DNA from 4 places in the Pseudoalteromonas sp. NCIMB 1079 genome. Region 1 is predicted to be linked to each of the others. Evidence: predicted binding sites of a transcription regulator. Region 1 holds the regulator's gene; each other region holds the start of a gene.
The links. The regulator sigma-54, encoded in region 1, starts transcription at its own class of promoters, with help from an activator protein. The targets are predictions, from matches to a motif close to GTTGGCACGNNNNTNGNNT.
Positions count from the first base shown of each region.

Region 2: a site for sigma-54 is predicted at 707-725, ahead of ABX891_RS08895 (EF-hand domain-containing protein). Genes of this name have one in related genera too.
Region 3: a site for sigma-54 is predicted at 1,055-1,073, ahead of ABX891_RS19565 (hemerythrin domain-containing protein). Genes of this name have one in related genera too.
Region 4: a site for sigma-54 is predicted at 824-842, ahead of ABX891_RS02670 (TorF family putative porin). Genes of this name have one in related genera too.

Region 1 is NZ_JBEWZA010000001.1:3,315,582-3,317,785, forward strand. It holds gene lptB (LPS export ABC transporter ATP-binding protein) at 1-44, shown strand, start outside; gene ABX891_RS15455 (RNA polymerase factor sigma-54) at 114-1,613, shown strand; gene hpf (ribosome hibernation promoting factor) at 1,640-1,927, shown strand; gene ptsN (PTS IIA-like nitrogen regulatory protein PtsN) at 1,932-2,204, shown strand, end outside.
Region 2 is NZ_JBEWZA010000001.1:1,901,473-1,903,676, forward strand. It holds gene ABX891_RS08890 (hypothetical protein) at 108-539, shown strand; gene ABX891_RS08895 (EF-hand domain-containing protein) at 767-1,288, shown strand; gene scpB (SMC-Scp complex subunit ScpB) at 1,440-2,030, shown strand; gene rluB (23S rRNA pseudouridine(2605) synthase RluB) at 2,027-2,204, shown strand, end outside.
Region 3 is NZ_JBEWZA010000002.1:647,333-649,536, reverse strand. It holds gene ABX891_RS19570 (hypothetical protein) at 82-495, shown strand; gene ABX891_RS19565 (hemerythrin domain-containing protein) at 590-1,015, opposite strand; gene ABX891_RS19560 (hypothetical protein) at 1,347-1,583, shown strand; gene ABX891_RS19555 (hypothetical protein) at 1,660-1,914, shown strand; gene ABX891_RS19550 (DUF6500 family protein) at 1,944-2,162, shown strand; gene ABX891_RS19545 (tetratricopeptide repeat-containing diguanylate cyclase) at 2,199-2,204, opposite strand, start outside.
Region 4 is NZ_JBEWZA010000001.1:582,360-584,563, reverse strand. It holds gene ABX891_RS02675 (hypothetical protein) at 1-664, shown strand, start outside; gene ABX891_RS02670 (TorF family putative porin) at 941-1,627, shown strand; gene ABX891_RS02665 (Bor/Iss family lipoprotein) at 1,682-2,017, opposite strand; gene ABX891_RS02660 (Bor family protein) at 2,014-2,204, opposite strand, start outside.

The sequences.
Region 1 (2,204 bases):
AAACAGTACGCGATGTTTACTTAGGCGAGCAATTTAGGCTGTAACATTTACGCCATGTCTTTAAGCATCTGCTAGTATTAATTATAACAACATAAAAGGATTGTTAGAGATACATGAGGCAATCACTACAGCTGCGCATGGGCCAGCAACTTACAATGACTCCACAGTTGCAACAAGCTATTCGTTTGTTGCAACTCAGTACATTGGATCTCCAGCAAGAAATACAAGAAGCTCTCGACAGTAATCCACTATTAGAGGTTGAAGAGGCAGACTATTCCGAAGACGCTGCTGGTAAAAACGAGCAAAAAGCTGATACCGATGACATAACTGTTAGCGCATCTGCTGATGATGCTCCGAGCGAATACGAACAAGATACTGGTGAAGCACTTGCAAAAGACACGCTAAGTGACGACATGGCTATGGATGTTAGTTGGGATGAGTACATGAGTGCCGCTCCTGCAGCCTCATCAGGTCCAATGCCTGAAGATGAATCTATATACCAAGGCGCCTCTACTGAAACGCTCCATGAGTATTTAATGTGGCAATTACAACTAACGCCATTTAGCCCTACCGATGAAGCCATCGCTATTGCGATTGTAGAAGCCGTCGATGATTCAGGTATTTTAACACTAAGCTGCGAAGAAATTTTAGAAAGCTTTAATCAAGAAAACGAAGATGATAACGAAGTCGAACTTGATGAAATTGAAGCGGTATTAAAACGCATCCAACTGTTTGATCCTGTTGGTATTGCTGCACGTAGTTTACAAGAGTGTTTGTGTATTCAGCTTAATCAATTTGATAAAGAAACACCTTACATTAATGAAACGAAAATGATTTTAACCGAGCATATTGATCTATTAGCAGCTCGCGACTATCGTACATTAATGAAAAAAACTAAGCTCAAAGAAGAAGAGCTTAAAGAAGTAATGACACTAATACATACTCTCAACCCAAAACCTGCAGATACTATAGTAAGGGAAGAATCTGAGTATGTTATTCCTGATGTGTCAGTTAAAAAAATTAAAGGCCGCTGGGTTGTCGAATTAAACCCAGATAGCATGCCTAAAATTCGTGTTAATAGCCAATACGCGGCAATGTCTCGCACTGTAAAATCAAGTGGCGACAGCCAGTTTATTCGCTCACATTTACAAGAAGCTAAATGGTTTATTAAAAGCTTAGAAAGTAGAAACGACACGCTATTAAAAGTTACTAATTGTATTGTTAAGCAACAACAAGGCTTTTTTGAACATGGCCCTGAAGCCATGAAACCAATGGTTTTAAATGATGTCGCTGAAATGGTAGAAATGCACGAATCGACAATTTCGCGCGTAACTACTCAAAAGTACATGCATACACCCCGTGGTATATTTGAGCTTAAATACTTTTTCTCAAGCCATGTAAGTACTGAAAACGGTGGTGAATGTTCATCTACAGCAATACGTGCGCTTATCCGAAAATTAATCGCAGCAGAAAACTCAGCAAAACCATTGAGTGATAGCAAAATAGCGGATATATTGGCTGAGCAAGGAATTAAAGTAGCAAGACGTACAATCGCAAAATACCGCGAATCTCTTGCTATTCCACCGTCAAATCAGCGTAAAAGTCTGATTTAAGACGCTAAACTAAGAGGGTAATGCTTATGCAACTAAACTTAACTGGTCGTCACGTAGAATTAACCGATTCACTAAGAGACTATATTAATACTAAATTTGCGAAGCTTGAAAGACACTCTGATCATATAAATAATGTTCATGTCATTCTCGATGTAGAAAAATTAAATCAAAAAGCAGAAGCCACAATACACGTAAGCGGTGCTGAGCTATTTGCCTCTACAGAACATCAAGATATGTATGCCGCTATTGACTCGTTGATCGACAAGCTCGATCGCCAAGTAATCAAACACAAAGAGAAGCTTGCTCGACACTAATATGATGAAATTAAGTTCACTTATATGCCAGGACTGCAGCAAAGCTGCGGTCCTTTTTAATAGCAAAAAAAGAATTTTAGAGTTCATTAGCGAACTTGCTCACGACAAACTTCCGTATTTACCGCAACAAGATATTCTTAATGCTTTAATGAGCAGAGAGAAATTAGGTAGTACAGGTATAGGGCGTGGCATTGCTATTCCTCATGGAAGAATGAGCGGTGCAGAAGAGCCTTTGGCTTTAGTGCTCGTTAGCGAAACTCCAATAAACTTTGATGCA
Region 2 (2,204 bases), 1.4 Mb from region 1:
ATACAATATTAATTATTTAAATAAATAAAAAATTCAATTGAACTTAACTTTATTGAATATATAATGCGCGAAATTCACTTGTTTAGCTCGTTCAAATAGGATCTCTCATGAAAACTCAACTACTTTTAGCCACTGCTTTACTAGCATCTGCAACTGCGTCAGCTCAAAGCAATACTTACTTTAGCCAAGATAACAAAATTGAGTCTAAGTTATGTGTACTAAGTGCAAACGAAGGCTTTAGCGTTGCTCGTAAAGAAGCTGCCCAACACGGTGTTTACCTATCTCGTTTTTCTAAAAGCATTTTATGTAATGGTGAAGATATTCGTGATATTGCTAAAAAAACGACATTAAGCAACGCATCAGTTGAGAAAGTAGAAGTATTTGCAAAAGACGCTCAACAAGAAACTCAATTATGTATGACGGCTTTAAAACAAGGTTTAGCACCTGTTCGTCAAAAAATTGGTAACCTAAACTCATTAAAATGTAATGGTCAAAACGTTACTGAGTTTGTTAAACGCTACCAAAACGCAGCAATCTAATTATTAGCTTAACTATAATAAGTAAATTTGAAATGCCTGGTTTTTACCGGGTATTTTTTTGCAAAAATTACAAGGTTGTTTGCAAAGCTTGCAAGCTTAACTTATTTAAACTGTTTAATAAATATACCGATCGAGATTAAGTTATTGATTATTATAAGTTAACTATTATTGGCATTGGATTTGTATTAGTTAAAGTGACATTTAATTAATTACGAAGGATACGTCTTATGAAAAAGTTAACATTAGCAGCCACTATTTTAGCATCATTAAGCCTAGCGGCTTGTTCATCTAATCAAGGTCTTGAAAGAATAGACAGTGACTTTGCAAGTTTAGATAATGATAGCGATGGCTACATCTCAAAAGTTGAAGCTGATGACGATAGCATTTGGGGCCATTTTTCAAATATTGATACCAATATGGATAACGAAATTAGCCGCAAAGAATTTAACACTTATATGAAGCTTAATAATGGCAAAGTAGCCACTGATTCTGAAGTAAGTGAGTCGGCATTTAAAGCTGAAATTGCTAAATTCGATAAAATTGAAAGCAGTTTTTCAAGCTTAGATAACGACAGCAATGGCTATATCTCGGTAGTTGAAGGTAACGATGATGATATTTCAAATCATTTTGGTTACATGGATAAAAACCAAGATAAGCGCATCAGTAAAAGCGAGTTTATGGGTTACATTAAAAAATACGGTAACGCAGTAGCTGAAGATGATGCATTAGAAGCTTTTAAAAGTAACTAATAGTTACCATTTTAGTAAGTAAGATTAAAGCCAGTGCTAGTCACTGGCTTTTTTGTGTTTTAAATTTAGTTATTTGATAGATATATTTTCCTAGTTTGGTGTTGTTCTGTCATAATAGATGGCTGTGTATTTTTATTTGTTAAGAGTGTGTATGGCGGGTCGGCGAATTAGTGATGAACAACTAGTTGAGATCATTGAAGCAGCTATTTTTGTTGCAGATAAGCCTGTTAGTAAACGCCACCTTAAAGACATCGTATTAATAGATTTAGCTATTTCTATGACGCGAATAAATGACGCAATAGATACAATACAAGAACATTTTCAAACTCGTGGTATTCGCTTAGTTGAAGTTGGTAGTGGGTATCGGTTTCAGGCATGCAGTAGTTTAAGCCCTTGGTTAAATAACTTGTGGCAAGAACGCGCACCAAAATACTCGCGTGCTTTACTGGAAACATTATCACTTATTGCATACAGGCAGCCCATTACACGCGGCGAAATTGAGCAAGTAAGAGGTGTTACTACGGGTTCGAATATTATTAAAACCTTACTCGAAAGAGAGTGGGTTAAAGTGGTAGGGCATAAAGAGGTTCCGGGAAAGCCGGCTTTATATGCAACTACTAAGCAATTTTTAGATTATTTTTCGTTAACTGGACTTGAAAATTTACCTGCGTTGCCAACAGAGCAGCAAAGTAAAATTAACCAGTTATTGAGCGATCCTTCTGTGAGAGAACCATCCGAATGAGTATTATACAAGGTGAAAAGTTACAAAAAGTCTTAGCCCGTGCAGGCGTAGGCTCACGCCGTGAAATGGAAAAATACATTGACGCAAACCGCGTTAGTGTAAACGGTAAAGTGGCAAAGTTAGGTGACCGGGTTGAAGAAACCGATTTGATTCGTGTTGACGGACACAGTGTAA
Region 3 (2,204 bases), on a different contig from region 1:
ATTAAAAATTTTTGAAATAAAAAATAACTTATACGGTCTAGCTTACTTCTACGTTTATTAATATTCATTTAAGGAAATTTTATGACAGGTTCAATGAATTCTGATGTGCAAAACCGTTTGCAGTGGTCACTTTTATCTTTGCGTTTAGGCGTGTTTATTGTAATGGTTATGTGGACATTCGATAAGTTTGTTAATCCTGGGCATAGCGCACGTATTTTTGAACATTTTTACGGTATTAGTGGCTCTACAGATATAGTGGCTTACATTATTGGTGCGGTGCAGTTAGTGCTTGTTTTAGCATTTTTAGCAGGTATTAAAAAGCGTATAACGTACGGTATCATTTTTGTAATGCATGGCTTATCTACGCTTTCTTCTTACAACCAGTACATAGATGGCTTTAATAACTTATTATTCTTTACTGCATGGCCAATGTGGGCTGCGTGTTTTGCACTTTACTTATTACGCGATCAAGACGTGAAATTTACTGTAAAGTAATAAAGTACATGCAAAAAAATTGGTTATAAGCCATAAGGCTTATAACCAATAAGTACACAGGGAGTGTGTGGAAGTCGGTTTGCATGTTATGCAACTAATGCATTGCGTCGTTGTATTGCTCAGCAAGGCTCTCTTTTTGCCCTTCGGTAAGTGCTTTACCCGCTAATTGAAACACTTCGTGTTCTTCTTCACTTAAATGATGATGTACCAAATGGTGTAGCTTTTTAGCTGCAACTAACCATGCAGACGAGCTCATTTCGGTATCTTCAAGTTGTTCAATTAATTCATCAATTTCGTGATGTTCAGCTACGCTGTGGCGCGCTTTTTCATGAGTTAAGTCATCAAACATAAGTGGGTTATAAAAGTAACGTTCTTCAAATTTTGCGTGATCTTCTAATTCTGTTTTTAGCTCATCCATTAGCTTGTGGCGCTGCTCTGTGTCGCCGTGTGTTTGAATAAGCGCATCTACCAATTTTCGTTGTTTATCATGGTCGTGACGTAGTGCTTCAAAAATATTCATAACTAGTCCTTTTACAATTTATTTGCTTATATCATTAACTAGCAAACTAAATGCCAAATATTAAATTATTGTATTTTAATGAATTTATATTGGTTTTTTATTTTTAGGCTGCTATCACTGTAAATTTTACAGTGATATGAATGCAATAATTTCAGGCTTTTGCGTAGTTCAATTATAAAAGTGAGTATAAATTCCTACAGAACCTTACAAATATTTACTGGTTGTTTATTTTATAGCAGTGATAAAGTGTCAGTGTTATTTGGGTACAACCCATATATTACCCTCACACATAAATGCAGGTAGCACGTTAACTTAATAGGATAGTTTAAGGATGAACATAAAAAGCCCCGTCGCCGCATTACTACTGTGCGCTTTACTGAGTGCATGTAGTACAGCCCCGCGTTCTGACCCTAACTTATGCATTGAAGAGGCTGAAATGGTTGATCGAAATGGCGCTCAAACAAGCTCACAGGTTGATAATCAATGCATTAGCGCACAAATTAAAAAGGATGAAAAAAATGACACTTTTTTGATGCCATCGGTACGTTCTTTTTTGAATTTTTTGTAATGGTGGTAGAAAAGTAAATAGGCTAACTTGCAGCTGTAATTTAAAGTAAATAAGTTGCGTAAAAATAGGATGGGTTATGAAGCAATTGTTGATAGCAATTCCACTTTTTTTATTACTAAGCGCTTGTGCGGCGCAGCCTTACGCAGGCTCGGCAAAATGTATGGAACAAGCAGATATTTCATACGAAACCGATACACGTAAAAATGAGACATTAGATAATAACTGCAAAGCTGCAAAAGTAAATACGCCTAATAAAGAGCTTGAGAATCATGGCTTGGTTGATAGAAGCCTTTTACAGCTAATCGTTAGCTTTTTAAATGGCGTATTTTAATAGTAAAAATATAATTAAATAAGGTATGTATGAGGGAAGAACTAAGAGCAAAAATAATTACCGTGTGCGATAAAAAAATAGCAGTTAAAGGCGAAAATGTAGGGCTTTCTTTTTATGCATTTTTTGCTAATAAAAACGACGACCCAGAGCTACTTATGGAAGCTGCTACTTGGTGGATACACACCCATAAATTAGATCATTTTGTAAAAGCACATAAAATTAAACAGATGGTTACAGATGGACTTTAGTCAATTAACTGAGCAAGTACTTTTAGCTGTATTTATCTAATC
Region 4 (2,204 bases), 2.7 Mb from region 1:
AAAAAGTGCGAAGAGCTTTCATCAAATGCTTGGCGATTTACCAGGTGCCTTTGACGATGCACTAGTAAATATTCCACTTGAAGGTGACATTACTCAATACGAATATCAACAATTTGTTGCTGCTTATTCAAAAATATTCACCGACAATAATGAAAAACCAACACTTGCGCCTGCAACACGACTGCTTGCAATGCGTCGCCCTGATATATTTACTCCGATCACAAACAATCGGTTAGATGCATTATGCGGTGCCCTTGGTGTTTCTAAACTTAAAAATAGTGATTTTGAGCGTTACTGGCAAGATATTGTAAAAGGTATTCAAGCTATGTCATGGTACAAAATGGCTAAACCTAGTAATGAGTTAGAAGAACAATTAGTTGCTATTAAAGCGCTAATCCCATGTTTCTTTCACTATGCTGATGCTAAAACACCAGATAACTCTAACTACATCAAACTGTTAAGTAAGCCTAAACGAACTACAACTACGACAGGTAAAACTCAGCGTAGAGGTAAAGAGTCTGCAGAAATTTTAGTAGACCGCGCACTTGCTGCTGACGATATTCCTGAGCACATTCGCAGTAAGCGCGATTCAATTGTGAGTGAAGTTCAAAAAGGTCGTAGTGTAAACGAAACAATTAGCCTTATGCGCACTATATTTGGCTAAAAACTTCTAATTTAGTCGTACTTTTATGGTGCGGCTAGGTTAATTTATGCACCAGCAGTGTGCGCAACATCTTCCTACATACCATATCTCTTCTCAATCTATAAAATACAAGCTCATGTTTTTAATGTATAAAAATAATTTTCAATAAAAAATAATGAAGCTGGCACATACAGTGCAATTATCTCGTTAGTTAAACAATAAAAAGCCGTCAGCCTAAAGGTTCCGAATACATAATAAAAACCTTGGCGAGCAAAAATCATATAACGGGAAATGGACATGCTAAAACTAAAAAAAACCATTGCTATAGGTGCTATAGCATTAATGGGCGCAACATCTTTAACGTCAACAGCCGTACATGCTGAAGTAACTGCTAATGCAGCGGCAACATCAAACTACTTATGGCGTGGTCAAGAGCAAACTGGGGGCGATGCAGCTATTTCAGGCGGTATTGATTACGCCAATGAATCGGGCTTTTATGCAGGTACTTGGGCTTCAAACGCATCGTGGGCCGATGAAATGACCTATGAGCTTGACTTATATGCAGGCTTTGGTGGCGACATTAACGAAAGTGTTAGCTACGATGTTGGCTATATTTATTACGCTTACCCAGATGCCGCTTCTGAAGCTGACGCCGATTTCTCTGAAATTTACGGTAGCATTAGTGTTGAAGGCTTCACATTTGGTGCTTCAGTACTTGCAACATCAGCTGCAAGTGGTGATGGTACAGACTTTGGTGATTCACTTTACCTGACAGCTGACTACGGTTTTGCTGTTGGCAGTAACGGCACTGAAATGGCACTTCACTTAGGCCACTACTCTGGTGACTTTATTGGCGATGATAATATCTTAGATTACGGTGTATCAATTTCGAAAGATGGGTTCACTTTTGGTTTATCTGATACAGATATGGATGACTCAGATATTAAAGCTTACGTTGCTTATTCTGTAGACTTTAATTTATAAGAAAGAATGTGTTACTTGCTGCGACACGAAGGGCCTTTTGGCCCTTTTCTTGTTTTATAGCTGTTTTGCTTTAAATGGTACCTTATTACATTGTACTTCTACTGTTTTAGGGTACCAAGCTGGGCCAATTTGATTCACAACCACCTCAGCTAAACCATTAGTAAACGATTTATACGTATGAACGCTTTGCCACTCCCCTTGTGGGCAATGTTTTGTTAAATCTAACGGCTCTGATCCCTCGTACAACGCAAGTGCAAAATTATGATGCCACTGTGAACTTTTTAGCGTCTTATTGCTTACTTTGCTCTGCATACCGTTATCAAAGTAAATATTTGTACACCCCGTTAAAATAATCAGTGTGCAACCGGCTGCAAATAGCTTGATGCTCATAATGTCTCCCCTAGTACTTGCTCTTGGCACCACACTTTAATGGTATGAGGCGAGTATATTCCAAGCGTAATTAAACTCAGCGCTCCATCACTAAACGTTTGCTGTGACTGCATTTGAATAACCGGTGTATTTGAACATATTTGTTTTACGTCTACCCGCTGCTCACCCACTAATCCCCATAAATAAA